Regions from separate parts of the Pseudarthrobacter sp. Y6 genome, predicted to be linked through region 2. Evidence: predicted binding sites of a transcription regulator. Region 2 holds the regulator's gene; the other holds the start of a gene.
The links. The regulator HrcA, encoded in region 2, represses chaperone genes, less so after heat shock. The targets are predictions, from matches to a motif close to TTNGCACTCGNNNNNNNCGAGTGCNAA.

Region 1 (20,761 bases), 730 kb from region 2:
CAGCAAGCTGGGCCTGGACAGCGCCGTGGCGGGCGGCTGGTTCGCCCTGGTGCTCGCGCTGGTGTTCCGCGCCGGCGCGCATGTCATCCATAACGGGTTCGCAGGCCGCCCCACTTCTGTCACCCTGATCGATTCCGGACACGACCTGCTCGCCATGACGGTGGCGGGCGCGATCATCGGGGCCATGTCCTGACGTGACCATCATCGACAATGCCGTCTACGTGGACGGTGTCCGCAGCGCCGAGCCGCAGAGCCTGGAGCAGACCTTCGAAACGCTCTCGGAGCACGGGGGCATGGCCTGGATCGGGCTGTACCGGCCCACGGCGGCGGAAATGACGGCCGTGGCCACCGAATTCGGGCTGCATGCCTTGGCGGTGGAGGACGCCATCTCGGCGCACCAGCGGCCCAAGCTTGAACGCTACGAGGACAACCTCTTTACGGTGCTGCGCCCGGCGCGGTACCTGGATGCCACCGAGACCGTAGAGTTCGGCGAGCTGCACATCTTCACCGGCCGGAATTTCGTGGTCACCATCCGCCATGCCGAAATGGCCGGCGTTGCCCGGGTGAGGCGGCGCCTGGAAGGCCGCCCCGACCTGCTCCGGCACGGCCCGGAAGCCGTTCTCTACGCACTGCTGGACCTGGTGGTGGACGACTACGCACCGGTGGTGGCCGGACTGGAAAACGACATTGACGAGATCGAGGACCAGCTCTTCAGCGGGGACACCACCGTCTCCCGCCGCATTTATGAACTGGCCCGCGAAGTCATCCAGTTCCAGCGCGCCATCCATCCCCTGCCGGACATGATGCAGCAGCTCAACCGGGGCTTTGAAAAGTACGGCGTGGATTCTGAGCTGCAGCACAGCCTGCGGGACGTCGAGGACCATGTGGAGCGGGTCATCTCGCGCGCGGATTCATTCCGTGACCTGTTGCAGAACGCCCTCACTCTGGACGGGACGCTGACCGCCAACCGGCAGAACGAGGCCAGCGCCGAACAGAACGAACAGGTCAAGAAGATCTCCTCCTGGGCGGCGATCTTCTTTGCACCTTCCTTCGTAGCCGGGGTCTACGGAATGAACTTCGACCATATGCCCGAACTCCACTGGGCTGCTGGCTACCCGATGGCCATCGCGCTGATGGCGGGCACCGCAGCCCTGATGTACGCCATTTTCAAAAGGAAAGGCTGGCTGTAGGGCTGGAGGCAACGCGGGGCTTCAGGCGGCGCAGGGCCTCAGGCGACCTGCAGGTCCACAGTCCCGTGGCCCGAGTCCGCGGCTCTGAAGACCAGACGGCGGTTGGCGATCTTGTCCGTAAAGAAACGGTCGTGGCTGACCACCACCACTGCTCCCGGGAAATGCAGCAGGGCGCGCTCCATGACCTGCGTGCTGGAGAGGTCCAGGTGGTTGGTGGGCTCATCCAGCAGCAGGACAGAGGCGCCCGAGAGCAGGCATTGGGCCATGGCCACGCGGGCACGCTGGCCGCCTGAGAGGTTGCCGATTTTTTGCTTGAGATCAGCTTCGGAGAACTGGAACATCGCCAGGAACCTGTTCACCGACTTCTTCGTCGCTGTCAGGGCCAGGCTGTCAGGCATCGCGTTGACCGCATGGGTGACCGTGTCGTCGTCGTCCAGTTCTTCCAGCACCTGGTTGTAGGAGACCATTCCGGCGCCCTTAGCCCAGGCGACGCTGCCTGAATCGGCCGGCTCTTCGCCGGTGAGTGCCCGGAGCAACGTGGTCTTGCCGCTGCCGTTGGACCCGACGACGGCGATCCGGTTGCCGCGCCCGATCTCGAAACTGAGGCCGCTGAACAGTGTCCTGCCGCCGTAGGCCTTGCTCAGGGATTCCACCCGGCACAGGACGTCCTTGACGTACAGACCGCCGTAGATCTCCGTGATGATCTGGTCCACCGGCCGGGGCGCACGGGACTTCTTGATCCTGGCCAGCTGGTTTGCGAGTCCTTTGCCTGCTGCCTTGGCCGCTTCCCGCCGGTCGGAGATGCCTTCGGCTTCGAAGGCGAGCAACTCAGACTCATGGACGAACTGGCTCTCCAGGCTTTTGAGTTTGAACTGCTTCGCCACCACGTATTCGGCGAAGTTGCCCGGGTATTCGTGGAGGTGGAAGTTCTCCACTTCGATGATCCGGGTGACAACGGAGTCCAGGAACTTCCGGTCGTGCGAGACGATGATCGCAGCGCCTTTGAAGGTCCGGAACCAGCCTTCAAGCCATTCGACGCCGGCCACATCAAGGTAGTTGGTGGGTTCATCAAGCAGGAGGACGTCCGGGGCTTCCAGCAGGATTTTTGCCAGGGCTGCCCGGTTCCGCCAGCCGCCGGAGAGCTCGTCGATGGCGCACGTGCGGTGGTGGTCGCTGAAGCCGAGGGTGGTAAGTACTTTGTCGATGCTGCGCTGGTAGTCCCAGCCGTCCAGCCGGTCCATGGCCTCAAAGAGTTCGGACTGGCGGTGGATCAGTTCATCCAGCCGCGCCGCGTCCGAGGAGTCGGCGGCGATGGCCGCGTCGATGCCGGCGAGTTCGGCTTCGATCTCCTTGACGTGGGCGAACAGCCCGTCCAGGACTTCCGCGATGGTGGATTCGCCGTTCAACTCTGAGAACTGCGAGAAGTAGGCGGCCTTGGTTCCGAGCTCGACGGCGACGGTCCCGGTATCGGGAGCCACCTGGCCCTGGATCAGCTTCAGGATGGTGGACTTGCCGGAACCGTTCTTGCCGATCAGGCCGACCCTGTCCCCTGCTTCAAGCTTGAAAAAGGCTTCGCGGAGAACCTGGGTTTTGTCAAAGCTCACGTTGACGTCGTTCAGCCGGATCAAACTCATTGATGGTGTCCAATCCAGTCATGGTCAAGCTTAAAAGCAGCGGGGGCCTGCAACCTAGGCCGTTCGCTCGCCTTGGCTGATAGTACCCTTGAGTGTCGCACTCCCCCTTCGAGAAAGGCAACGCGCTTGCTGGTGCTCCACTCGTTCTGGTCGCTCAACCGGGGCCCTGGGCTCTGGGCCGAAGAATCCGAGAAGGCGGTAAAGAGCGGAAACCAGGGTCTGAAAGCGGCCCGGCCCCATCCCTTCGCCGCATCGGCCGACGTCGTCGCGGCACTGCAACCGGGCGAGCTAGGCAGTACCACGTTGTTGTTGCCTTCGCTACGACACGCACCGTTGGACTCTCCCGAGATCGTGCGGATAACGCCCCGCCCCTCGAGCTCAACCGGTCCGTCCCTGTTGCCGTGGACAGTGCCCGTCGTGTGGGTCAATCCGGCGGCATTTACTGCCTTTGGTGACGAGCGCAGTGGCCTGGGTCTGGGTCTGGCGTCCACGCTGTTTCCTGAGCGATACCCGGGAGACGAGCCCGACTCACTCGGCGACGTACGTATTGCGGCTTCCGTGCGGTTCCTCGCAGAAGTGGGGCGATTTGCCGACGAACTCGCGGAGCGGGGCCGAGTGCTCCCGGGGATCGCCTGGATGACCGACGGGTCCGAAGACGCCGTCGCCGAGGCACGGTGGCGGGCTGTGTTGAGGGGGCCTGACGCACTCGCATTCGGCGATCTCATTGCCGGCATGCCAGCCGCGTTTCGGGCAGAACCGGGCTCGGAGGACGCGGGGGAACTGGGCACGTCGGCCCTCGACGTCCTCATCGATGCCGCGGTTCGGGGCCGACTGCCGCGCGACCTGCCAATGCTGCCTCCGCGCCGGGGGCGGAAACCCCTTCAACCCCGCGCTGCTGAGGCATGGCTGGAGGCGCTTCATACCTCGGACACCCGCGTTCGGGTCCCGGCGTCGGCGCTTGCTGAATTGGAACAGGGGCTCGCGCCTTGGAGTGAGTATGCGCGGGAGGCCGCAGCTCCGGCCCGCGCAACGTTCCGCCTCAGTGAGATTCTCAGCACGGAGGATGTCGGGGAAGACCTGCTCCTTTCGCCAGATTTACCAGAACATGCCTCCGCTGTTGGCGAACCGCTGGATGTGCCTGCATGGCGGCTGGAGTTCCTGCTTCAGTCTTCCGCAGACCCCAGCCTGTTGGTGGCGGCAGAACAGGTATGGCGCGATGGCGGCGCCCTGGCCCGCTGGCTTGGCCGCCCGCAGGAGGTGCTGCTTGCCGAACTGGGGAAGGCCGTCCGTGTCTACCCCGACTTGGAACCGGGCCTGCGGCAGCCGCGCCCCACAGGGCTGGACCTTGACTCGAATGGCGCGTTCGCCTTCCTGCGGGACGCTGCTCCTGCCTTGGACGAGGCCGGTTTCGGAGTTCTGCTGCCCTCATGGTGGGACCGTCGCTCGAAACTGGGACTGAAGCTTTCGGCGTCCACACCGATGGGCGATGATACTGGCAAAGCACCTGCCTTCGGCCGGGAGCAACTGTGTGACTTCCAGTGGAGCCTCGCCGTCGGCGACCACACCCTCACCGATGACGAGATCGCAGCGTTGGCTCAGGCGAAGGCCCCACTTGTTCGGATGCGGGGCCAGTGGGTGAGCGTTGACCCCGAGCAACTGCGCCGCGGTATTGAATTCCTGAGGCGCGAGGAAACGGGGCGCGGCACCGTTGCGGATGTTCTCCGTCTTGCCGCCGCGCATCCTGACGACGTCGAGCTGCCGCTGGAAGTCGCCACCGTCACCGCCGACGGGTGGCTGGGAGCTCTGCTGGACGGCTCGGCGGACGCGAGGATTCAACCGGTCTCCCTCCCTGAGAGTTTCCGGGCCACGTTGCGCCCCTATCAAGAACGTGGTCTGTCGTGGCTGAACTTCCTCGCCGCCCTTGGTGTCGGTGCCTGCCTCGCCGATGACATGGGACTTGGCAAGACCGTCCAGCTGCTGGCGCTGGAGGCGGTGCGCCGGGAGGAAAACCCCGAAGCCGGTCCCACCCTGCTGGTGTGTCCGATGTCGCTGATCGGCAATTGGGAAGCTGAGGCTGCAAAATTCGCCCCTGGGTTGCGGATGAGTGTGCACCACGGACCGGACCGATTGCGCGGCGAGGACTTCGGCGCGGCCCTGACCGGCATCGATATCGTAGTCACCACTTACACAACGCTGACGCGCGATCTGGAGCAGTTCGAGGCCCTCACCTGGAACCGAGTCGTGCTCGATGAGGCGCAGGCGGTGAAGAACCGGCTCTCCCACGCGACAAAAGCCGTGAAACGCCTTACCGCCACCCATCGGATCGCCCTCACGGGCACCCCGGTGGAGAACCGACTCGGCGAGATGTGGTCAATCATGGACTTCCTGAACCCTGGGATACTGGGTTCGGCGGAGCTGTTCCGCACCCGCTATTCGATACCGATCGAACGCCACCGCGACGAGGCAGCGGCCGAGAGGGTGCGGGCGATCACCCGGCCGTACCTCCTGCGGCGCGTAAAGACCGACCCGGCCATCATTGACGATCTGCCGGAAAAAATCGAAATCAAGCAGTACTACACCCTGACGAATGAGCAGGCGTCGCTTTACCAGTCGGTCGTTGACGACATGATGGAGAAGATCGAGGAGTCCGACGGCATCGAACGTCGCGGAAATGTGCTGGCTGCGATGGCGAAACTCAAGCAGATCTGCAACCATCCAGCGCAATTGCTGCACGATCGCTCGGCCATTGGGCGACGCAGCGGCAAGGTGCTCCGGCTTGAGGAGATCCTGGACGAGATCCTTGCCGAGGGCGACAAAGTGTTGTGCTTCACGCAATACACCGAATTCGCCGAGATGCTGCTGCCGCACCTCGCGGCCCGCTTCGACACCGACGTCGCCTATCTGCACGGCGGCACGTCCCGGCAGAACCGGACCGAGATGGTGCGCCGGTTCCACGCGGACGACGGGCCGCCGATCTTCCTGCTCTCACTCAAGGCCGGCGGCACGGGGCTCAACCTGACGGCCGCCAACCACGTCATTCACCTCGACCGCTGGTGGAACCCGGCCGTCGAGAACCAGGCCACCGACCGGGCATTCCGGATCGGGCAGAAACGGCGTGTGCAGGTACGGAAGTTCATCTGCCGCGGCACGTTGGAGGAGCGCATCGACAACATGATCGAGGAGAAGGCATCGCTGGCGAACATGGTGGTCGGCGACGGCGAGGGGTGGCTCACCGAGCTGTCCACCCAGAGCCTGCGCGAACTGTTCGCCCTGTCAAAGGAGGCCGTCAGTGACTAGGGGCCGCTATGAATCACCGTTCTTTCCGCCCTCCACCCCGCGCAGCGTCGACGGTGGCGTCAAAGCCCGAAGCGTGCGGGGTGCCATCGGTACGAGCTGGTGGTCGGCACGGTTCATCGAAGTGCTGGAAGGTCTTGGAGTGGGTGGGCGGCTGCAACGCGGCCGGAATTATGCCCGGCGGGGTCAGGTGATCTCGCTTGACATCGACGCCGGCACGGTCACCGCGAGCGTCCAGGGTTCACGTGCAAAGCCCTACCGCGTACGGATCGGCATCACTGCGTTCGGGAAGGCAGAGTGGGCGGCGGTGGAGGAGGCGCTCGCCGGCAACGCTTGGTATGTGGCGACCCTGCTGGCGGGGGAAATGCCCGCCGACATCGAAGACGTGTTCACCGCAGTCGGGCTGTCACTGTTCCCCCGTAGTGCAGGCGAGCTGAGCCTGGACTGCTCCTGCCCCGACTGGGAAGTGCCATGCAAGCACCTTGCGGCGGTGTTCTACCTGTTGGCCGAGCAGTTCGACGACGACCCCTTCCGGATCCTGGCCTGGCGCGGACGCGAACGCGAGGATCTTCTGGGACGGATGCACGCGGCGGACGCCGTTGGCGGGAATGAGAAACGCACCGGCGCCCCACTCACGGAAGTGCTGGACACCTTCTTCGTCTCGCCTGCGCCGATTCCTGCGCGACGCAGCCCTGCGGCCGTGGGACTGCTGGTGGATCAGCTTCCTCCAGTGGATGTCACGGTCCGCTCGCGTCCGCTTGCCGAAGTTTTGCGACCGGTTTATGCGGCGCTCCGGGCATCCGCTGAACGCGACTGAGCGGCGCACGTCTCGGAGAAGGGCCGGTTCGCGGTGCTGCAAAATGCGGCGGCATCCAACACTCAGGCGTTTGGAAAGAAATGCGTTTGCCCCACGGCTGCCCCACGCGGAGCCGTTCAGGACAAAACAAAAGCCCGTCAGGACGGGACAACCGGCGTCCTGACGGGCTTTACTATCAGTGGAGCTAAGGAGATTCGAACTCCTGACCTCTTCGATGCGAACGAAGCGCTCTACCAACTGAGCTATAGCCCCGGAAGAGTCCGCGTCCCCGGGAGGAACGGCGGTACCGGTGACCTTAGGCTACAAATTTTCGTCCCGTATTGCGAATTGACACTCCGCCCCGGGCTGACGGCCGGCTGGGTCTGCTTTTAGCGACCCAGGTGAGGCATCAGGCGCGGCGGCGCTGGAGGACGTCGTCGAGGTTGCTCAGGGCGCTCTGGGCCTTGGTGAGGGGCTTGGCGGCAGGCGCGGCGGGCGTGGCCGCGGGAACGCCCTGCTTCAGGGACGGCTTACCGACGGCTTTGGGCGCCTCGGGGAGATCAAGCGGCTGGGGGGCCGGGCGCTCAGCCTTCGCGGCCTCAACGTACACCGGCTTCGGCACGTCCACCGGTTCCCAGGTTGTGTCAGCCGGCTTCAGCGACGCGGCGGCGCTGGCATCTCCGGCGGCAACAGCGACGGCCAGTGCGGCTTCGCGGAGCTCCATCGCTGTCAGGGGCTTAGGCTTTGGCTTGGGCTGGTGGGCCTCGGCGTCAAAGAGCCGGCTTTCCGGCCGGGCGGCGGGACGAGCTGCGGTGTCCGTGGCGACAGGTCCGTGACGCCGCACCGGCGCACTCATCGCGGAGCGGAACGCGGCGTTCACTTTAGCTTTGCGGTCCCGCACGGCCAGGAAGCGTAGCACAGCCACAGCTGCGACGGCGACGGCAAGTCCGGCCACCGGCAGCAGCGCGCTCCCGATTCCGAACGGCAGAAGAACACCCGAAACAAACGCAGTCAACAACGCCAGGACACCAACAAGGGCGATCCCTGACCTGCCATAGCGGATCCGGAACGCGCCGCCCGCCGTGGCGCTGCCGGTCGTTTCCCTTGCGGTCTGGGGGCTCTTCCTGATCTCCATGGTTTTCTCCTGCTGGGCGGTGATGTTCAGTACCGTCCCGGCTCTCGGTTCCGACGATTCAATGGCTGGTACTTCCGCAAGGAAGTCGCCAACGGCCTGGGCCTGGTGCCGGCGGTTCCGCAGAACGTAGGGCGCAACCCAGACGATCCAGAGCACAACGGCAACCACAAGGATCACTGAGCTGCTTAGGGGGAAGTCCACAATCAAAACCGTATGAGTATTACGGCAGCCGCCCCCGCATTAGCCACGGTGTGTCGCCGGCAACGTGGCAATTGATTGGATTTATGACCTTGGAAGTGCCTACGGCGGAAGTGCCCATGGCCGGGTCAGGTCCGGCGGGTCAGGACCGGGACGTGAGCCACCCTGCGAGCAGCCCCTCCGGGACCTCGTCCGCGGTCAGCGCGAAGGACCGGTGGTCCGCCCACTCGCCGTTGATGTGAAGGAACCGCGGACGGTAGCCTTCGTCGCGGAAGCCCAGTTTCTCTACCACGCGCAGGCTGGGGCCGTTCTCGGGCCGGATGTTGATCTCCATCCGGTGCAGGCCGAGGGCCTGGAAGCAGTGGTCCGTTGCCATAGCCACGGCCGTGGGGGCGATGCCATGACCGGCGCGCGCCTGGTCAACCCAGTACCCCAGCGTGGCCATCATGGCCGAACCCCACACAATCGATGACACAGTGAGCTGGCCAACGATGACAGGGGCGGCCAATCTGGGCGTGCGCTCAGTGATCAGGAACGGCAAGGCCGTCCCCTGGGCGGCTTGGATTTTCAAGGACCGCACCATCTGCCGGTAGTCAGGCAGCGCACCGCCAGGTGCGGGGTTGGAGGCTTCCCATGGCGCCAGCCACTCGCTGTTGCGCCCCCGGACCTGGGTCCATTCCTTCTTGTCCCGGTACCGGATGGGGCGCAGGATCAGGTCGCCGCATTCGAGTGTCACGGGCCAGATGGGTCCGGGGCGCACGGCAGCTATTTAGCGAGACCGGCTGTGAACACGGGCAGCCACTCCCTCAGGCCAGGGCCGAGGTCGTCGCTGTCAATGGCGAGCTGGACGCAGGCCTTGAGGTAGCTGAGCTTATCGCCGGTGTCGTAACGGCGGCCGCGGAAGACCACGCCGTAAACTCCGTACCCTTCGCCTTCGCCGGCTGCCAGTTCCTGCAGGGCGTCGGTCAACTGGATCTCCCCGCCCCGGCCCGGGCCGGTGTGCTCCAGCACATCAAAAACTGCCGGGTGGAGGACGTACCGGCCGATGACGGCCAGGTTTGAGGGCGCATCGTCGACGTCGGGCTTTTCGACGAGCTTGTTGATCCTGACGTAATCTTCACCGTCGATGGCCTGCACATCGGCACAGCCGTAGGCACTGATCTGGGAGGGTTCCACCTCGATGAGGGCCACCACGGATCCGCCGGTCTTGGCCTGGACTTCGATCATGGTGCTAAGGAGTTCGTCCCGCGCATCGATCAGGTCATCGCCCAGGAGGACGGCAAACGGTTCGTTGCCGACATGCTGCTTTGCACGCAGGACTGCGTGACCCAGGCCGTTGGGGTCACCCTGGCGGACGTAGTGGATGTCACCGAGGTTGCTGGCTGCCTGGATGGACTCAAGTTTGGCCAGGTCGCCCTTGGCTTCCAAGGTGTCCTCCAACGACGGAACCCTGTCAAAGTGGTCCTCCAGGGCACGCTTATTGCGTCCCGTGATCATCAGGATGTCGTTAAGTCCGACATTGACAGCCTCTTCAACCACGTACTGGATGGCCGGCTTGTCCACCACCGGGAGCATTTCCTTGGGCATGGCTTTTGTGGCCGGCAGGAACCTGGTACCGAGTCCGGCAGCGGGAATAACGGCCTTGCGTACTGTCTGCTGAGTCGTAGTCACTGGACTAATCTAACGGAGGGACTGATCATTCAGTAATTATTGGTGGGCTCCCGGGCCAGCGCGCCGCAGACGCCGCAACGGCCACACCGAACGGCAAAGAAGGAGCAGCATGTCCGAAGGCAGCAGCCACGCCAAGGCGGACATCCGCGCACGCCATCGTGCGCGCCGCGCCGCGACGGACGCCAGCCAACGCGACGCGGCCGGCGCCTCCCTTGCCGTCCACGGCGCCGCATGGGCCGAACAGCTGACCGGTGGGACGCCGTCGACCATTTGCGCCTACCTGGGAGTAGTCCCCGAGCCGCCCACGCTGCCTCTGATCAGCGAGCTCCACCGGAATGGCCACACCGTCCTGCTCCCTGTCTGTGAGCCCGGCCGCCGGCTGAGCTGGACGCAGTGGACCCCCGGCGTCGAGTTTGTCCGCAGCCGCTATGCACCGGTGCTGGAACCGGCCGGACCGCGCCTGGACCGCGGCATCATGGCGTCCGTTGCCGCACTCTTCATCCCCGCCACGGCCGTGGACAGGGACGGCAACCGCATCGGCCAGGGCGGCGGCTACTACGACGTCCTGCTGGGCTCCCTGGCCGGGGACGGACTTGAGATCCCGTTTGCGGCCATCGTCTTCGAGTCCGAATTGCTCCCGGCCGGGAGCATTCCCGCCGAAGACTTTGACCGGAGGGTCCCGGCTGCCCTGACTCCCTCAGGTTTGATCCGGCTGCCGGATCAAACCTGACTGAGGGCTACTTTCCGGGGGTGATAGAATTGGCACTCAGGCCCTGCGACTGCTAATGGACGGTTTCCGTTCAGCGCAGCACAGGACCTCTCGTTTGCCCCAGAGGAGGATCACCAGTGCCCACTTATGCCTACGCCTGCAAGGATTGCGGCCACGCCTTCGACGTTTTCCAGTCGTTTACCGACAGCACCCTGACTTCATGTCCGGAGTGCCAGGGCGCCTTGCGCAAGAAGTTCAACAGCGTGGGTGTGGTCTTCAAGGGCTCCGGTTTCTACCGGACCGACTCCCGGGATGCCAAGGGAAGCACCGTTTCGGCTGCCCCCTCCGCCCCCGCAGCCGCACCGGCGCCGGCACCTGCCACGGCCGCTGCCGCCAGCTGACCTCGGGTCTAAAAAGACGTACGACGCCGGCAGCACGGTTGTCCACATAGGCACCTCTGTTGCTGTCGGGTTCGGTTGCCGCTACGTAGCGTGGTTCCCATGCCCGTTACCCTCTTTCGTTCCAGCCGCGGATCCGCCCCGCCGGGACGCCAGGTCCGCCGCCCGCTCCCTTCAGCACGCACCCGAGGCGCGCGCGGCCACAGGCTGTTGTCCTGGCTGGGCCGGAACCGGCGTCTTGCGATAGCCCTCCTACTCAGCCTTGCTGCCGGAATCACGGTCCATCAGCTCACTCCCCCGCCCGCCGATACGGTCTCGGTCTTGGCGGCGGCGCGGGATCTCCCCGCAGGTACGCCCTTGTCAGCCACGGACCTGACTGCAATGCAGATCCCGCCAGGGATGCTGACCGCCGGGTCCATGTCCGGCACCAGTGAAGCCGCGGGAAAACAACTGGCAGCCCCTTTGCGGAAGGGCCAACTGGTGACGGACTCCCTGCTGCTGGGACCCGGCCTCCTGACCGGAACGCCTCCAGGCTCCGCAGCCGTGCCCTTGAGAATGGCCGATCCTTCCTCCATCCAGCTGGTATCGCCCGGGCAACTCGTTAACGTGGTGCTGACCGGGGCGAACGGCTACGACCAGCAATCGCCCTCAGAAGTGCTGGCTTCATCCGTTCCCGTCCTCTGGACGTCAGGACAGGGCGGCAAGACGGGTCAGTGGTTGGGCACCGGCGAGACCGACGGGCTGATCGTCGTGGCAGCAGCCCCGGAGCAGGCTGCCCGGCTGGCGGGGGCCTCCACGCAGGGCAAGCTGTTTTTTGTCCTGGTGGGACCCGAGGGCGGGGCCGGGTGACGCCGTGGCAGCCTGAAGGTCAGCCCCAGTGCGGCGGCTTGTTTTCCTTCAGCCATGCGTCGTGGTCGTTGTCGGGGCCATCGCCCCAGCGCTTCGGGTCATCCTCCGCAGCCTTGTTGGGCAGGATGCCCGCTGTCCCTGGCAGCTGGCGGTCGGGCACAGCGGCGTTCCCGGTGACTGGGTTGTCCGCCTGGTCGTTACCGTGCGTATCTTCCTGATCGGCATTCTGTGGGGTCACAACCACCGCCTCCTCACTGGCCAGGCGTCCTGCCTGGTCTTCGTTCCTGTCACTTTGTACGCTCCCCAGCACGAGGGAGTCCATGTCCTCGTCGAAGAATCCGCCCGAGGCTGTTCCTCTTCCGGGCGGCAGAACATTCTCAAGGCCCAGATAGCCGGCGATCCGGTCCGCACAGGCGGACGGGTCCGTGAAGACCTCGATGGTCCACAGCGGCATGTACCGCCAGCCCATCCGTTCGAGCAACTGTGGGCGGAGCCGGCTCCGTTCCCGGACGCTCATGGTGCGGTATTGCTCCGTGCCATCCGATTCGATGGCCACCGGCCGCGGAATCTCGGCGTCGTCCTGACCCATGGTGCTGAGCGGGTCTGCCGCCGCCACCACGTCAATCACGCCATCGTACTGGTGCCAGACGCGGGCGCCACGGGCACGCAGCCGGTCGCCAAGATCGGCCACGAGGGGATCGGCTCCAAGCGCCTGCTCACTGGCAGCGGCACGGGACGCCGGAGTGCCGAGATCGGTCTTTCCCGCAATCTCACGGTTCAGAAGCTCGTAGAAGTCCACCGCCCCGTAGGACAGCCGCGTGTGATCGAGGTCTTCGGGCTGGAAACAAGTCAGGACGTGGAGCGAACGCCGGGCACGTGTCATCGCCAAAGCGAATTTTTCCCGCCCGCCCTCAGCGGACAGGGGTCCGAAGTTATGCAGCGCCCGGCCATGGGGAGTGCGGCCGAAACCGGGCGAGAAGATCACGTGGTCACGGACCAGGCCCTGCGCCCGCTCAAGGTCAACCACCCGGAACGACTCGGATCCTGCGCTGAAGAAGCTTGCCAGCCCCGGGTGGTTCGGCAGCTGAAGACGAATGGACTCACCGATCCGGGCAGCATGGCGCAGGCTGGCGGTGACCACCGCCAGCGACGTGCGTGGCCGCGTCCGGGCGTGCTCGAAGACCAGCTGCACCACCCGGTTAACCTCGGCCACCACGGATTCGACGCCTTCGTGGTCGGCGCTGGGCAGCCCCGTGCCGTCGGGCAGGTACTCAACCAGGAGCGCTCTGTCCAGCCCTGTGGCAGACTGCCCCTCCGGGAGCCTGTGGAGGGCGCCGTCGTAGGAGTTCTTGCTCAGCTGCAGGACCAGGTCCTCGTCAACCGCGCGGTAGACAAATTTCAACCGCCAGACAGGCAGGACGGCAGACAGTGCCGAGTACGCGCTTTCGACGCGCTGGTGGGCCGCTTCACCGGCGGCCAGCCGCTCGACACCCACGGTGAAAGTCCGGGGGCTGGCAATCTGGGCATCACCGAAAGCTATGACCTGACTGGCGCGGGCGATGGCGGGCAGGACGGCCTGCAGGGACGTCGCTTCGGCGTCCAGGATGACCACGGCGTCGAAGCGCTGTTCGGCGGGCAGGAGCCCGGTCATGAGGTACGGGCTGACCGACCAGACCGGCACCAGCATGGGGACCAGCTCGGCGGCCTGGGCCGTCAGCGCGGCGAGGGTAACCCGGCCATCCTTGAGCAGGCTCCTGAGAAGCTGGGCCTGGCGCGGGTGTTCCGCAAGCGCGGCCCGCCATCGTTCGGACAGGTCCCAGCGCAGGCGCGCCGCGCCGCTGGCAATATGGGCGTTGTCCGCGAGCCGGAATTCCGCCTCAAGCTGCCGGAGTGCTTCGCCGTCGGACATGGCCAGGTAATCGTCGCCGCTGATCATCGCTTCCAGCGCGGACTGCCACCAGGCCAGCTCAAGCTCGGCTGCGACGGACCCTGCGGGAACCTCCCGTTCCGCAAGATCGGCGAGGAGCTCCCCCAGTCCGTGCTCGCGCATATTTTCCACGAGCAGCGTGCGCTCGGGCAGCGTTTTCAGCGTGTGGGTGTCGGCCACTAGCCGCTCCAGCCGCTCCATGAGTTCCACATAGCGGGCCGTTGCCAGGGAGCCGCCGGCCTGTGTGTGCCGGAGTGCCTCCCCCAGCTGGGCCAGCTCCCGGTCCAGCGACCGGTACATCACGTTCATTTCGGCTAGGCCCGAGGGGACGGCCGGGTGGCGCTGCGAGGTCGCGTACCCGGACCAGAGGGCACGCTGGTCCTGCACCAGCACCAGTGAGCTGTGGAGATCGGTGATGTGGACGCCCGGGCGGACGTACTCTTTCGCGACGCGGCGCAGGCGGGAACGCTGCATGGAGGCCATGTCGACGTTCCGCTCCCGGCGCCAGGCGGAGGACGCCGTAGCGGAGATGAGATCGTTGACCGGCCTGTCGAAGATGTCCGGTGTGAACTTATCGAGGCTTTCGCGGACAGCCATGAGGAGTTCGAGCTGCTCCCCCCACTCCGAGAAGGATGTGCCAAGCCGTATCTCGGCATGTTCGGCGACGCTGTTCATCCGGTCGCGGAGGACCGGCAGGTTCTTGGCCACTGACCGGGCGAGCTCCTGGGCTTCCTCGGTCTCCTTACGGGTGAGCAGCCGGGCGCCGTGCCACGGGCTGGTGGTGGACGCGCGGCTGAAGCTGCCAAGTTCGGCGGCGCGGCGAAGCCTGCCGGCGAGCTCGTTGCGGTCGCGGATGCTATCCAGCACACTGCGCTTGAGCCGCACCGTGGTGGCGGGGGCGGGGTGGATGGAGGTCAGCTCGGCCAGCGACTGCATGGCCTGATACGGCGAGCAGCCCCAGCGCTGGCGCACGTTATGCAGGGACGCCACGTGGTCCATCAGCGCGTGCCGGTGCTCGGTGAGGGTCCGGTGGAGGTTCCCCAGCTGCGGTTCGAGTGATTTTTCATTCCGCACGATGGCCCGCACCAGCTGGGCCTTGAGCTGCTGCGGTGTGGCTGTGCCGGAGAGCTGGAACAGGATGGATTCAAGTCCAAGCGATTCCAGTTGTGCCGATACTTCGTTCAGGCTGGCCCGGCGGTCACCGACCACCAGGACTGACCGCCCCGCGTCCACCAAGGCACCGATGGTGTTGATGGCCGTCTGGGTCTGGCCCGTGCCCGGCGGGCTGCTGACCACCAGGGAGTCTCCTGCGCGGGCGGCATCAATGACGTACTGCTGGTCCGGATCGGCGTCGAGGAGCAGTAGTTCATCGTCCGGGTGGCGCGCGTCCACACTCGGGAAGCGGAAGGGGTCCGGCGCGGGTACGTCAGTGACCTCACCGCTGGCTGCCTTGGCCAGGGCGGCGACCAGCGGGTTGCCCTCATTGATCCAGGGATCGTCCAGGTTGCCGGAGAGGTCCGCGAAAGTGGACACCAGCAGATTGTGCTGGGCCTCGGCGCCGTGGATGGGCCGGATGAGAGTTGCGAGCTTGTCCAGGACAGGCTGGGGATCGAAGCGTGCGGTGCTGTACGCGAGGCGTGTCACGGCGTTAACGTCAAAAACAATGCCATGGATGGTCTTCAGGTGCCGGACCAGGGCCGGGTTGATATTGGCCTGCTCGGTGAGCTGCAGTTCGTAGTCGTCCTCACCCGGGCGGACCGTGAGCGAAATTGCGGTGAGCATCACCGGCGCGGAAACCCGCTGGGGTTTGCCGCCAACCGCAGACGTCCACACGACCGTGCCCGCGGAAAGGTAACCGGCATCAATGCCACGGTCATTTCCGAGTTCGAAGATTTTCGAGCGGATGTTCCGCGATGCCCGGGCCGCGACGACGTACTGCTGGTGGTCACGGATTAGTGTGGACAACCGAGTGCGGCGGCCGGCCATGAGCTGGGCCAGACCGGACGGGTGGGCATGGGTCAGGTCAATGGAACCTTCGGGGGTCTTGGTGAAACGCAGCATGGTGTCTGCCCCGGTGACGGGTTTAAGCCCGGACAGCCATTTTCCGAGCTCCCCAGAACCCTCCGAGTGGCCTTGACCAACTGACACTACTGCCTTCTTTTCTGCGTTTACACGTGACGCCCTAGACCATACCGGCATACTTTCGAGCGTAGCCGCAAAGAAGCCGGGATGAGAGACCGCAACACTGGATCAGGCCAAATTGCGGTGGATTTCAAGAGATGATAGCAATGGCCGGCCTCCGCTTACGGAGACCGGCCACTCACACTGCTATTCCCACTCGATGGTTCCCGGCGGCTTGCTGGTCACGTCCAGCACCACGCGGTTGACGCCTTCCACCTCGTTGGTGATCCGGTTCGAAATCCGGGCCAGGAGATCGTACGGCAGGCGGGACCAGTCCGCCGTCATGGCATCCTCGGACGAAACCGGACGGAGCACGATCGGGTGGCCGTAGGTGCGGCCGTCACCCATGACGCCCACACTCCGTACGTCAGCCAGGAGGACCACAGGCATCTGCCACACCTCGTTGTCCAGCCCGGCTGCGGTCAGCTCTGCACGCGCAATTGCGTCCGCCTTGCGGAGCAGGTCCAGGCGCTCCTGGGTGATGTCGCCGACGATGCGGATTCCCAATCCGGGGCCGGGGAACGGCTGGCGTCCGACGATTTCCTGCGGCAGGCCCAGCTGGGCGCCCACGGCGCGGACCTCGTCCTTGAACAGTGCCCGGAGCGGTTCCACCAATTCGAACTGCAGGTCCTCGGGAAGGCCCCCGACATTGTGGTGGCTCTTGATGTTCGCAGCACCTTCGCCGCCGCCGGATTCGACGACGTCCGGGTACAGCGTGCCCTGGACCAGGAACTTGATCTTCTCGCCGTGGGCCGCGGCCTCGGCGATGATGGCCAGCTCAGCCTCTTCGAACGCGCGGATGAACTCGCGGCCGATGATCTTGCGCTTGGTTTCCGGATCGCTGACGCCGGCCAGGGCCGACAGGAAGCGCTCCTGCTCGTTGGCTACATACAGCTTGACACCGGTGGCAGCAACGAAGTCGCGTTCCACCTGCTCGGCTTCGCCTTCACGCAGCAGGCCGTGGTCAACGAACACACAGGTCAGCTGGTCGCCGACCGCCCGCTGGACGAGCGCCGCTGCAACGGCAGAGTCAACGCCGCCGGAGAGCCCGCAGATAACCCGGGCGTCGCCGATCTGCTGACGGATCCGGTCCACCTGCTCCTCGAGGATGTTCCCCGTAGTCCAGTTGGGCTCCAGCTTTGCGCCCTTGAACAGGAAATTTTCCAGCACCTGCTGGCCATAGGCCGAGTGCTTGACCTCGGGGTGCCACTGCACGCCGTAGAGGGCCTTCTCTTCGTTGGCGAAGGCAGCCACTTCAGCGCCGGCCGTCGTCGCCAGCACTTCGAAGCCGTCGGGGGCCTCGTGCACGGAGTCGCCGTGGCTCATCCAGGTGTTCTGGTGCTGCGCCATCCCTTCGAGGACGGAGCGGCCCTCGCCGAGGATGGTGGTCCGGGTGGAGCCGTACTCGCGCAGGCCGGTCTTGTCGACCTTCCCGCCCAGGGCGTTGGCCATGGCCTGGAAGCCGTAGCAAATGCCGAAGACCGGGATTCCGGCCTCAAAGAGGTCGGCCCCGACGGAGGGTGCCCCGTCCGCGTAAACGCTGGAGGGGCCACCGGAAAGGATGATGGCGGCGGGGTCCTTGGCCAGGAGCTGCTCGGTGGTGATGGTATGCGGAACCACTTCCGAATACACATTCGCTTCCCGGACGCGGCGGGCAATCAGCTGCGCGTACTGGGCACCGTAGTCAACAACCAGCACCGGCTTCTGGGAAGTCTGGGATGCAGTGGGAGTAGTCACCGTACTAGCCTACTTTGCGGCGTCGCCCTGCCGCACCTTGGCGTGCCCCGCTGTGACGGAGCAGACTCTCCCCGTCCCGGTGCCGCTCCCGCTTTGGCTTCCTCAGTACCGCTGTGCGGCCTGCGGGTTCGCGGCCAGTTCGGCTTCCACCTCGGCGTGGAACTTCTTCTCCACCACGAAGGACAGGAAAGGCACTACGCCGCCCAGTGCCAGAAGGATGAGCTTCATGAACGGCCACCGCATCAGCGTCCACAGGCGGAAATTGGAGATCAGGTACACCACATACATCCAGCCGTGGACGATCAGCACGGCGACGGAGATGTTCGCGCCGCCCACCACGCCGTTGGGCTCAGCGTCGGCGAAACCCAGGCCGAACGGCTGGCCCGTGACGGCGCTGGTGCCGCCGGCAAACAGGTAGTGGCCAAAGGCGTAACGGGCGATGAGTTCGGCGCAGAGCAGCAGCAGCATGGCGCCCGTCAGGTATGCCAGCACCTTGTAGAACTTCAGGGCGGAACGGATCTGCCGCTCCGTACCGCCGAAGCGGCGCTTCTTGCTCTTGCCCTGCGCAGGACCCTGCTGGACGGCCGGTTTCGGTTCGATCATGGCTTTACCTTTTGTTGAAGCTGTTCAGAAGTTGCTTGGGTGGGTGGCGTGGGCTGAGCATCCTGGTGGAGATGGTCGTCGAATTCCTCTTCGAGGTCCCGCCGGTAGTCGTCTTTCACCAGCCGCCACCAGATAAACAGGGCGAAGCCAGCGAACACCACCCATTCGAGCGAGTAGAAGAGATTGAGCCAGTTGACCTGCTGCGCGGGCGGCTGGGGACCGATTTCCAGGGGTTTCAGGGCTCCGTCAATGGTTGCCGCGGACACGTCGGACCCGGCCGCCAGTTCGGAGGTTGCGGCCACAAATCCCGGGTACATGCTGATGTCCCAGTAGTTGATGAGTTCGGCAACCGACACGGCGGAGGCGCGTCCCGCGTCCGGTGCGGTGGACGGCAGCGGCGATTCAGACGGCAGCAGCCGTCCGGTCAGGTTCACAACGCCCGACGGCGGCGCGCCGGCGTCGTCGGGATCTGCCACCCAGCCACGGGCTACTGGAATCCAGGTCTGGGGGGAAGCAGCGACGCCGGTGACCGCAGGCCCTCCGGTCACGGCGAAGGCGGAAACCACCCAATAGCCGTTTTCGCCATTCTTCAGGCGCCCTGGCACGAGGACCTGTTTGGCGGGGTCGTAGGTTCCGTCGGCGGAGACCATCTGGTCTGACACTGAACCTGGGAAGAAGGCTCCGGGCTCAAGCGTCTCCGTCAGCACCCTGACGTCCTCGGTGGCGGGATTCACCGCAACTTCGGGCTGCGTGGAGCGCCCGAACTGCCACTGGCTGAGCAGGACAAACACCCCGGAGACGGCGATCGCGAAGATCAGGCCTGCGATCCATCGGGGCTTAAGGGCTGTTTTCCACACGTGTTAACCGTACTTCGTTCCACTGTAGAACAACTAAACGACCAAGGGCCCAATCCCTAGTGGTCGTAGAACACCAGGCTGGAGTTGATGAGCTCGGCGATGACTTCGGCATCGTACGCCCGCCGCAGCGACTCCCGGAAGGAATCCTTGGACAGAGAGCGGGCCAGCGTGGCCAGGACTTCGAGATGATCGGAAAACGAGCTTGCAGGGGTGGCGATCAGCAGAACGACGGTGGCCGGACCGTCGGCGGCACCGAAGTCCAGGGAGTGACCGTACTTGGTGATTCCCACGGCGATGGACGTCCGCGAGACGAATTCGCTGCGGGCGTGCGGGAGGCCGATCCCGCCCGGCAGGCCGGTGGCGAGCTGGTGTTCGCGGGCGTTGACGTGCTCCAGGAACCGCGGCAGGTCCGTGACCCGCCCGGCGGCGAAGAGGCGTTCTGCCAGTTGCGCCGCGGCGTCCGACTTGTCCGTTGCCTCCAACTCCAAAATCACCAATTCGGAGGTGGTGAGATCGGCATCGTACCGGTCAAGTGGTTCCGCCAAGGCGTGTCCCTTCAGTCAGGAGAATTGCTGGTGTGCGGTGCCGCGTCAGCGCAAAGGGACGATGTCCTCCACACCCAGCCGTGCGGCGTCGGCGGATTCGTCGTCCGGCTGCTGCTGGCTCAGCCGTTCAGCTTCAACGCGTGCTATGTAGTGCTTTATTTCGCTTTCGCGCTGTACATCGCTCCAGCCAAGGACTTCGCCCATAAGTTTAGCGACAACCGGCACCGCCGACACGCCACGGTCCCAGGCCTCGATGGAGATGCGCGTCCGCCGGGTCAGGACATCATGGACATGCCGGGCGCCCTCGTGGGTTGCGGCGTAGACGGCTTCCGCCTGCAGGTAGTCGTCAGCACCGGGCAACGGCTCCGCCAACTCAGGATTCCGGGCGATGATGTCCAGCACCTCCGGAGTCATGGACCCGTAACGGTTGAGCAGGTGCTCCACCCGGGCCACATGCACGCCCGATTCTTCAGCGGTCCGGCTCCGTCGGTTCCAGGCAGCCTTGAAGCCACTGGCGCCCAGCAACGGAATGGTTTCGGTGCAGCTCGCCGGGACCCGCTCATCCATGGTGCGGGTGGCCTCGTCCACGGCGTCCTTGGCCATGACCCGGTAGGTGGTCCATTTGCCGCCGGCCACCACCACCAGGCCCGGTACGGGGTGGGCCACGATGTGTTCACGGGAAAGTTTCGCCGTCGAATCGTTCTCCCCTGCCAGGAGGGGGCGCAGTCCGGCGTAGACGCCTTCAACATCTTCCCTGGTCAGCGGGCGTTTCAGGACCCGGTTGACGTGCTCGAGGATGTAGTCGATGTCCTTGCTGGAGGCCGCCGGGTGGGCTTTGTCGAGGTTCCAGTCAGTGTCCGTGGTGCCGATGATCCAGTGCCTGCCCCACGGAATGACGAACAGCACGGATTTTTCGGTGCGCAGGATCAAACCCACCGTGGACTGGAACCGGTCGCGGGGCACTACGAGGTGGATGCCCTTGGACGCCCGGACCTTCAGCTGCCCGCGGTCAGTGACCATGGCCTGGGTTTCGTCGG
Region 2 (9,503 bases):
CCAAATGTGCGGTCCAGCCGCAGGGTGCCTTCGGTGCGTCCTGGCGGCGGTCGCGCGAATGCCAACAGTAAGGACCCTGCGTGTCTCCCATGGCCCGCACCGCCCCGGTGCCCGCCGCGACAGATCCGGCCATCATTCGGAATTTCTGCATCATCGCGCACATTGACCACGGCAAGTCCACCCTGGCCGACCGCATGCTGCAGTACACCGGGGTGGTTAAGTCCCGCGATATGAAGGCCCAGTACCTGGATCGCATGGACATTGAGCGCGAACGCGGCATCACGATTAAATCCCAGGCGGTGCGTATGCCCTGGGAACTCGACGGCACCAGCTACGCGCTGAACATGATCGACACCCCCGGCCACGTGGACTTCACCTACGAAGTGTCCCGCTCGCTGGCCGCCTGCGAAGGCGCAGTGCTGCTCGTTGACGCGGCGCAGGGCATCGAGGCCCAGACCCTCGCGAACCTGTACCTGGCGATGGAAAACAACCTCACCATCATCCCGGTGCTGAACAAGATCGACCTCCCGGCGGCCCAGCCTGAGAAATACGCGGCCGAACTCGCCAGCCTGATCGGCGGCGACCCCGACGACGTGCTCCGCGTCTCCGGCAAGACCGGCATGGGCGTCGAGGTCCTGCTGGACAAAATCGTCCGCGACCTGCCGGCGCCCGTGGGTGACCCGAATGCCCCCGCGCGCGCCATGATTTTCGACTCGGTCTACGACACGTACCGCGGTGTGGTCACCTACGTCCGCGTCGTTGACGGCATGCTTCACCCCCGTGAACGCATCCAGATGATGTCCACCCGTGCCACCCACGAACTCCTCGAGATCGGGGTGAGCTCCCCGGAGCCCACCCCCTCCAAAGGCCTCGGCGTGGGCGAAGTGGGCTACCTCATCACCGGGGTGAAGGACGTCCGCCTGTCCAAGGTCGGCGACACCGTCACCAACCTTGCCAAGCCTGCCACTAAGTCCCTTCCCGGCTATGCCGATGCCAAGCCGATGGTCTTCTCCGGCCTGTATCCGCTGGATGGCACGGACTATCCGGTACTTCGCGATGCGCTGGAGAAGCTGATGCTTAACGACGCCGCGCTGGTCTATGAGCCGGAAACGTCGGCCGCGCTGGGATTCGGCTTCCGCGTGGGCTTCCTCGGCCTGCTCCACTTGGAAATCACCAGGGAGCGGCTCGAACGCGAATACAACCTTGACCTGATCTCCACTGCCCCCAACGTGGAGTACGAGGTGACCTTGGAGGACAAGAAGGTGGTCCATGTGACCAACCCCAGCGAATACCCTTCCGGCAAGATCGCAGAGGTCCGTGAGCCGATGGTGTCTGCCACCATCCTGGCACCGAATGAGTTTGTTGGCGCCATCATGGAGCTCTGCCAGAGCCGCCGCGGGGTTATAGGCGGCATGGACTACCTGTCCGAGGACAGGGTCGAAATCCGCTACCGGCTGCCGCTCGCTGAGATCGTGTTCGATTTCTTTGACATCCTCAAATCCAAGACCCGGGGCTACGGCTCACTGGACTGGAAGGCCGACGGCGAGCAGGTGGCTGATCTGGTCAAGGTGGACATCATGCTCCAGGGCGAACAGGTGGATGCCTTCTCCGCCATCACGCACCGCGAGAAGGCCTACGCCTACGGTGTGATGATGACCGGCAAACTGCGCGAGCTCATTCCCCGCCAGCAGTTCGAAGTGCCCATCCAGGCTGCCATCGGCTCCAGGATCATCGCCCGGGAAAGCATCCGCGCCATCCGCAAGGACGTTCTGGCCAAGTGCTACGGCGGCGACATTTCCCGGAAGCGAAAACTGCTGGAGAAGCAGAAGGAAGGCAAAAAGCGCATGAAGATGGTGGGCCGCGTTGAGGTCCCCCAGGAAGCCTTCATCGCTGCGCTGACCACCGACGAGTCCAAGGACAAGGCCAAGAAGTAGTGATGACAGTGGCCGGCAACACCGGACGCCCCTGCAATGCCTAGCATTCTTCCCCTCGGCGACCCGGCGCCGTCGGACGGTCTGCTGCCCGTGCAGTCAGTGGACGGTGCGGTGGACCGGGCCTTCGGGCTGTACGTGCATATCCCGTTCTGCGCGGTGCGCTGCGGATACTGCGACTTCAACACTTACACGGCCACCGAGCTGGGCGGCGGAGCGTCCCAGGACGCCTACGCCACCACAGCCGTGTCCGAAGTGGATTTGGCAGCCACGGTCCTGCGGGACTCGGGTCTTCCGGACCGACCGCTGAGCACAGTCTTCTTCGGCGGCGGCACCCCCACGCTGCTCCCCGCGGAAGACCTCGCCCGGATCCTGGCGGCCGCCGTCGGGCACTGGGGCCTGGAACCCGGTGCCGAAGTGACCACCGAAGCAAACCCGGACTCGGTCACGCCTGCCTCCCTGCAGGTGCTGGCCGATGCCGGTTTCACCCGGGTTTCCTTTGGCATGCAGTCTGCTGTTCCCCATGTCCTGAAGGTCCTTGACCGCACGCACACGCCCAGCCGCGTGCCGCAGGTGGTGCAATGGGCGCGCGATGCCGGACTGGCCGTGAGCCTGGATCTTATCTACGGGACGCCGGGGGAGTCCCTGGAGGACTGGCGGTTCTCGCTGGAGACGGCGCTGTCCTACCAGCCGGACCACATCAGCGCCTACGCGCTGATCGTGGAGGACGGCACCAAGCTGGCCGCCCAGATCCGCCGTGGCGAAGTCCCGGGAATCGACGACGACGACCACGCCGACAAGTACGAACTCGCCGACCAGCTGATCGGCGCTGCGGGCCTCAGCTGGTATGAGGTCAGCAACTGGTCCCGGACGCCGGAGCAGGCATGCCGGCACAACCTTGCGTACTGGCGGGGTGACGACTGGTGGGGCATCGGACCGGGCGCACACTCACACGTCGGCGGAGTGCGGTGGTGGAACGTCAAGCACCCTACTGCCTACGCAGGACGGCTTGCGCAGGGCCTGTCACCGGCCGCCGGGCGGGAAACGCTCGACGCCGAAACCCGCGACGTGGAGCGCGTGATGCTCGAGGCGCGGCTCGTGTCGGGGCTGGCAACGTCAACGCTGGGCGAACACGGCCGTTATGCCGTGGCCGGGCTCATCGCCGACGGCTTGGTCGAAGCGCCGGCCGCCTTCCATGGCAAGCTGGTATTGACGCTGAGGGGCCGCCTGCTGGCCGACGCTGTGGTCCGCAGGATACTGCCGGACTAGGCCCTACAATCGTGGGCCCACGCCCGCAGGGTTCCCTGGCCGAGCTTGCGAGGTTAGGGTGCGGGTGGGGACTACTTGATCCAGCGCAGGTTGTACTGGTAGCGGTGGGGCTGGCCCTTGTTGACATGGATGCCCGCGGCCACGGAGAAGCAGGTCAGGGCAATCCAAATCAGGGTGGCGATGACGGCGAAGATGTTTCCCACCACTGGAATGAAAACCAGGAGGTTGGCCACCAGCGCCGCAATGGTGGGCGGCAGGCTGAAGTTCAGCGCTTCCTTGGATTCCTGGGCGGTGAACGGCCCGCGCTCACGGAAAATCAGGTAGATCAGCAGTGAGGGAACACAGCCGAGGATCCCGCCGAAGTGTGCCAGCATGGCCCACTGGCGGTCTTCACTGGCCGTCAGGGGCAGCGCATTTGCCGGAACGCCCTGGTACTCGGAACGGCCCTGGCCGCCGTGGTCGTCCCGGTGCTCGCGTGCGTTTTGTGCCACGGTTTTCTTCCTTCGAAAGTGCAATGGTGCTGGGTTGGAGAATGCCGGACTGAAGCAACTGCAGCCTCCGCCGTACCAAGAATACTGGTTCGGCCACCAAATGCCGCCGCCAGCGCTCGGATCCGGGGTTACGGCACCGTCAGGAAGTCGATGACTTCCTCCACTCTCCCGAGCAGTGATGCTTCCAGGTCCGCGTAGCTGCGGACGGCGCCCAGCAGCTTTTGCCAGCCAAGCCCGATGTCTTCCTTGGTGGAGTGCGGCCAGCCGAACGCTTCCAGGATGCCGGTCTTCCACTCCTGCCCGCGGGGTACCACCGGCCATTTTTCGATGCCCAGTACAGCGGGCCGGATCGCCTGCCACACGTCAACGTAAGGGTGCCCGACGATCAGGACATTCCCGGCCGCGCCGGGCGAGGCCATCACGGCGGCAGCGATGCGCGACTCCTTCGAGTCCGGCACCAGGTGGTCCACCAGGACCCCCAGCCGGCGGCCCGGACCGGGACCGAACGCGGCCACCGCCCCAGCCAGGTCATCAATGCCGTGCAAAGGCTCGACGACGATGCCCTCTACGCGGAGATCGTCACCCCAGACCTTTTCCACCAGTTCGGCGTCGTGTTTTCCTTCAACCCAGATTCTGCTTGCCTTGGCCACCTGGGCACGCTGGCCGGCCACCCGGACTGAGCCCGACGCCGTCCGGCCGGCCACCACGGCGGCGGGCTGCCTGGGCGCCGGGGGAACGAGCCGGATGGGCTGTCCCTCCAGGAGGAACCCGAAGCCGAGCCGGAAGGACCGGGACTTTCCGCGCCGGTCTTCGAGGGCAACTACATGCATGCCGCCGGACTTCTCCACCCGGGTCACCGCTCCCACCCAGCCTGACTGGGCGTCTTCGAGAACCATGCCGCGTTCCACGGGAACTTCAGGGAGTTCGCTTCTGACGGGTGCGGTGATCTCCTGCGGACCCCAGTTCTGGTATTGCATGGATTGATTCCGCCTTGCCGCTAGATCCTGACCCGGAATTTCGCCCGGAGCGGTACCAATGCTAACAACGGGGTGACTCATATTAGACTGTTAGCACTTAGGTATGTCGAGTGCTAACCCTGCAGTAATCACGGATGGAGGTGGAGTATGAGCGAGCCGCGCAAACTCGAAGTACTGCGCGCCATAGTGGAGGACTATGTGCACTCCCGCGAGCCGGTGGGTTCCAAGGCACTCGTGGAACGCCATCACCTCGGCGTGTCCAGTGCCACCATCCGCAACGACATGGCGGCACTGGAAGACGACGGCCTGATCACAGCCCCGCACACCAGCGCCGGACGGATCCCCACCGACAAAGGCTATCGGCTGTTTGTGGACCAGATTTCAGCAGTAAAGCCGCTTTCCCAGGCGGAACGGCGTGCCATCCAATCGCTGCTGGAGGGCTCAGACGATCTGGACGACGTCCTGGACAGGACCGTCAGGATGCTGTCACAGCTGACCAACCAGGTCGCCGTGGTGCAGTATCCCCATCTGAGCCGCGCCACCATCCGCCACATCGAATTCGTCCTGCTCGCGCCCCGGCAGGTCCTGGTGGTCCTCATCGCCACCACCGGCAAAGTCGAACAGCGCGTGATCGACGTCGGCCAGGACCTCGGCGACGACGCTATCGCCGCCTTGCGGACACACTTCCTCGGATCACTGGCGGGCATTTCGCTGAGCCGTCTGACGCCGTCGCTGCCGGGAGTCGTTTCGTCCGTCAGTCCGGGCCAGCGCGCAGCTGCCCAGGCTTTGGCCCATGTGCTGGAAACGCTCGCCCACAACAGCCGTGAGGAACGCATGGTCATGGCCGGAACGGCGAACCTCGCCCGCTCCAATGTGGATTTTCCGCTCAGTATCGGACCAGTCCTGGAAGCCCTCGAGGAGCAGGTTGTCCTGCTGCGCCTCCTGAGCGACATGGCGCAGGATCCGAGGGGCGTGGCAGTAAGTATCGGGCGTGAAAACCCTTACGACGGACTCGCGGAAGCCTCCGTGGTTGCCACGGGCTACGGACCTGACAGCACTGCCAAGATCGGTGTGCTGGGCCCCACCCGGATGGACTATCCCACCACCATGGCCGCCGTCAGGGCAGTAGCCCGTTACCTTTCAAGAATTCTGGGTCCGTAACAGCACCACGGTCCAGGCACGAAGAGCAGTGCCGGCAGCCAGGCTGCCGGCAGTACAACAAGGAAGAGATACGAACTTTGAGCAGCCACTACGACGTCCTCGGAGTCTCGCCGGAAGCCACCGGGGAAGAGATTAAGAAGGCCTACCGCAAGCTGGCCCGCACTCTGCACCCGGACGTAAACCCCGGGGACGATGCATCGGACCGCTTCAAGGCCGTGACCCACGCCTATGAGGTACTTTCGGACCCGCAGAAGCGCCGGATCTATGACACCACCGGCAATGAGAACGGCACCGACAACGGGTTCGGCGGCGCCGGATACTCCGGCCAGGGCTTCGCGTTCCAGGACATCTTTGACACGTTCTTCGGTGCCGGCGGCTCCTCCGGCCCCGCGTCCCGGGTCCGCCGCGGCCAGGACGCGCTGATCAGTGTCCGGATAGAACTCCGCGATGCGGTGTTCGGCGTCAACCGGAAACTCGAAGTGGACACCGCCGTCACCTGCCCCACCTGCAACGGCTCATGCTGCCGCGAAGGAAGCCACCCTGTCCGCTGCGATATCTGCGGCGGTAGCGGCCAGGTCCAGCGCGCGGTGCGCTCCATCCTGGGCCAGGTCATGACGGCGGCCCCGTGTGGCAGCTGCGAAGGCTTCGGAACAGTCATCAAGGACCCCTGCAACGAATGCAGCGGCCAAGGCCGCATCCGCAGCCGACGGTCCCTCACCATCAAGGTGCCGGCCGGTGTTGCCACAGGCACCCGAATCCAGCTCTCCGGACAGGGCGAAGCAGGCCCGGCCGGAGGACCTTCCGGGGACCTGTACGTGGAACTGCGGGTCAACAATGACGCCACCTACGCCCGTGATGGTGACGACTTGCACGCAACGCTGCACATCCCGATGACTGCCGCCGCCCTGGGCACTGAGCTGTCACTGGACACCTTTGACGGGCTGCAGGAGATCGACGTCAAGGCGGGGACGCAGTCCGGGGAGATCATCACGCTCCGTGGACTCGGGGTGACGCACCTGCGCGGTTACGGCCGGGGGGACCTGATGGTCCATCTGCAGGTGGAGACGCCGGCCAAGCTGGATGCCGCGCAGGAGGATCTCCTGCGGCAGTTGGCGAAGCTGCGGGGCGAGCAGTTCACGGAAGGCAAGCTGGCTGCCAGCGGCGGCGTCTTTGCCAAGCTGCGGGACCGGTTCGGTAACCTGTAGCGGTGAGCAATCCCGTTTTCTTCAGCGGTGCCGGGTCGCTGGACGAGCTAGTGCCCGGTGCCCGTTTTGTCCTTCAAGGGCCGGAGGCACGCCACGCCGTGACCGTGAAGCGGATCACTCCCGGAGAGGCGGTGGACATTGCTGATGGCGCCGGAAAGCGGCTGACGGGAACTGTCGTTTCGGCGTCACCCGCAGAGCTCACCGTTGAATGCTCCGCACTCGTCGTGGAGGACCAGTCCGATATCCGGCTCGTGCTGGTCCAGGCCCTGGCCAAGGGGGACCGCGACGAACTGGCCGTGGAAACGGCAACTGAACTGGGGATCGACGCCGTAGTCCCTTGGCAGTCCGAGCGATCAATTGTCCGCTGGAAGGGTGAGCGCGCCGCCAAGGCCCACGCGAAATGGCAATCCGTGGTCACTGCTGCCGCCAAACAGGCACGCCGCGCCTGGATCCCCGAGGTGCGGGCCGCCGTCGAAACGCCTGGCCTTGCGGCGGCCGTGGCGGCAGCGGATCTGGCTGTAATCCTGCACGAAGACGCGGTCCGGCCGCTCCGTTCTGTCCTGGAATCATGGCAGGCCACCCAGGCTGCCGCCGGGCCCCTGGAAATTCTGCTCATTGTTGGCCCGGAAGGCGGCATCAGTCCCCGCGAAGTCACCCGGCTTTGCGACGCCGGGGCCGTGACGGCGCTCCTGGGACACCACGTCCTGAGGTCATCCACGGCCGGGCCGGCAGCGGTTGTTTTGGCGAGCGATGTACTGGGACGCTGGACTGCCCCTGTATCCTGAGGCCGCCTGCTGCGCGGTCTGCTACCGGACGTTGAAGTTCCGTGTATCCACATTCAGCTCCTGGCCACTGCCGGCCGCATCCACCTGCGAAACGCGGAGCTCGTAATTTCCCGAGGAGAGGCTAAGGGCAAGGGTGAACAGTCCGGTCTGTGCCGCCTCGGCGGCTGCAGTGGTCTCCCCGGTCAGGTAGGGCGTCTTGTCCCCGTTCGCTTCGGCCCGCTGGATCTGCCAGCGGAGCTTACCGCCGGGTACGGTGCTGCGGCCGGTGATCTTGACGCTTCCGCCGGCCATGTCCGTCCCTTCCTGCGGATCGATGATCCATACGGGCGCCACCATCCCGACGGCGCGGGACATGGGAGCGCCAAGCTGGACGTGGTCGAAGGCAACGTAATCGGTGTGGCTGTCCACCAGGATCCTGACCTGGATCTGCTGGCCGGAATCGATCAGGCCGGAACTCGCTGCCGCTGCCGTAGCCGTGAAGACCAGTTGTTGGATGGCGCGGCCGGCCATGTCGGCGTCGAGATTGCTGTTAAAGGCATCCTCCGAGACGTCGACGGTGATGACATTCTTGCCGGAGATGGACGAGGCGAGTTTCTCGGGATTCTGCCAGGGCGTGAAGAAGTCCGGGTCCAGCGGCTTCTCGGACATCATGGCCCGCAAGGCACGGGTCACCGGATTCTCCTGCTCCGGAACGTCCCGGAATTCCCGGTACAGGAACACGTTGCTGTTGCTCCGGCCAATCCAGTAGACCGGTGCCTTATTCGAAGACTGCGTGGTTTCCAGGGGCGCGCTGGTGGAGGGTGCCCCGGGGGAGGCGGTGGCGGCAGGGCTGGAGTTTGCCGTGAGGTTGGGCTCAGGGCTGGGGTCCGCGATACAACCGGTGAGGAGGAGGAAGGCTGGCAGGAGACACAGGAGGCGTTGCGGGCGGAAACGCGGCGCGGCGCGTACGGCAGTGAGGGGGGTCGCTGTTTCCGGCACTCTCGTGGCCCTGTCCTTCCTGGCTGTGAAATGGTGAGGCGTGGGCCTCGTGAGCCGGTCCCCGGACGGCCCTGATTTCCAGCATCGCATAGCCAGCCCCGGCAAAAGGACCGGATCCGGGCCGCCGGCACAACTGCAACGGGAACGATATGAGCCTGATATGAAGTTGATACCTAATGACGCCAACCATCCCGCAGCAAGCCGGTGACGGGAGCCCTTGCCGGACAACGCCGGGCGCTGCCGGGAGGTGCCTCCTGGCGTAAGATGGAAGGACTCCGCTGGCTCCTGCGTGCTCGGCAACAGCCCGCCCACGCAGCTGCCGGTGGCACTTAAGTTTCGAACTGGAGGAGACCACGGGCCTGCGGGCCAGCACCATGACTGAATCAGCGAACGGAAAGCGCCGGCTCAACACTGACCGTGCCGCCGGAGAATTTCCCCATTCACTTCCCGGTGTCCGGACGGAGGTGGTTCTCTTTGACAACTCCGATCAGATGGTCCAATCGCTCGGCAGCCATGATGAGGCCTTGCGTTACATCGAAGAACAGTTCCCGGCCGTAAACTTCCACGTCCGCGGAAACGAGCTGTCCATCAGCGGTCCCGCCAACGAAGTTCCCCGCATCATGCGGCTGCTGCATGAAGTGCGCGGCCTCGTGGCCCGTGGCACGGTCATCAGCCCCGCGGTGTTGCAGCAGCTCGTCGCGTTGCT

Region 1: ACQCSW_RS07085 (FmdB family zinc ribbon protein) is a predicted target of HrcA. The motif match lies at 10,678-10,704, and genes of this name have one in related genera.

The regions. Positions count from the first base shown of each region.
Region 1 covers NZ_CP189574.1:1,469,399-1,490,159, reverse strand. The annotation lists gene ACQCSW_RS07135 (DUF1761 domain-containing protein) at 1-193, shown strand, start outside; gene corA (magnesium/cobalt transporter CorA) at 195-1,190, shown strand; gene ACQCSW_RS07125 (ABC-F family ATP-binding cassette domain-containing protein) at 1,229-2,824, opposite strand; gene ACQCSW_RS07120 (DEAD/DEAH box helicase) at 3,242-6,121, shown strand; gene ACQCSW_RS07115 (SWIM zinc finger family protein) at 6,114-6,935, shown strand; tRNA gene ACQCSW_RS07110 (tRNA-Ala) at 7,115-7,187, opposite strand; gene ACQCSW_RS07105 (hypothetical protein) at 7,324-8,226, opposite strand; gene ACQCSW_RS07100 (GNAT family N-acetyltransferase) at 8,390-9,007, opposite strand; gene galU (UTP--glucose-1-phosphate uridylyltransferase GalU) at 9,013-9,918, opposite strand; gene ACQCSW_RS07090 (5-formyltetrahydrofolate cyclo-ligase) at 10,028-10,648, shown strand; gene ACQCSW_RS07085 (FmdB family zinc ribbon protein) at 10,765-11,028, shown strand; gene cpaB (Flp pilus assembly protein CpaB) at 11,128-11,874, shown strand; gene ACQCSW_RS07075 (AAA family ATPase) at 11,894-16,000, opposite strand; gene guaA (glutamine-hydrolyzing GMP synthase) at 16,130-17,719, opposite strand; gene ACQCSW_RS07065 (DUF3817 domain-containing protein) at 17,822-18,322, opposite strand; gene ACQCSW_RS07060 (SURF1 family protein) at 18,319-19,179, opposite strand; gene ACQCSW_RS07055 (PTS sugar transporter subunit IIA) at 19,236-19,724, opposite strand; gene ACQCSW_RS07050 (glycerol-3-phosphate dehydrogenase/oxidase) at 19,770-20,761, opposite strand, start outside.
Region 2 covers NZ_CP189574.1:2,200,275-2,209,777, forward strand. The annotation lists gene lepA (translation elongation factor 4) at 81-1,934, shown strand; gene hemW (radical SAM family heme chaperone HemW) at 1,971-3,200, shown strand; gene ACQCSW_RS10550 (DUF4870 domain-containing protein) at 3,272-3,691, opposite strand; gene ACQCSW_RS10555 (DUF3097 domain-containing protein) at 3,820-4,668, opposite strand; gene hrcA (heat-inducible transcriptional repressor HrcA) at 4,816-5,829, shown strand; gene dnaJ (molecular chaperone DnaJ) at 5,907-7,034, shown strand; gene ACQCSW_RS10570 (16S rRNA (uracil(1498)-N(3))-methyltransferase) at 7,037-7,819, shown strand; gene ACQCSW_RS10575 (GerMN domain-containing protein) at 7,841-8,797, opposite strand; gene ACQCSW_RS10580 (PhoH family protein) at 9,172-9,503, shown strand, end outside.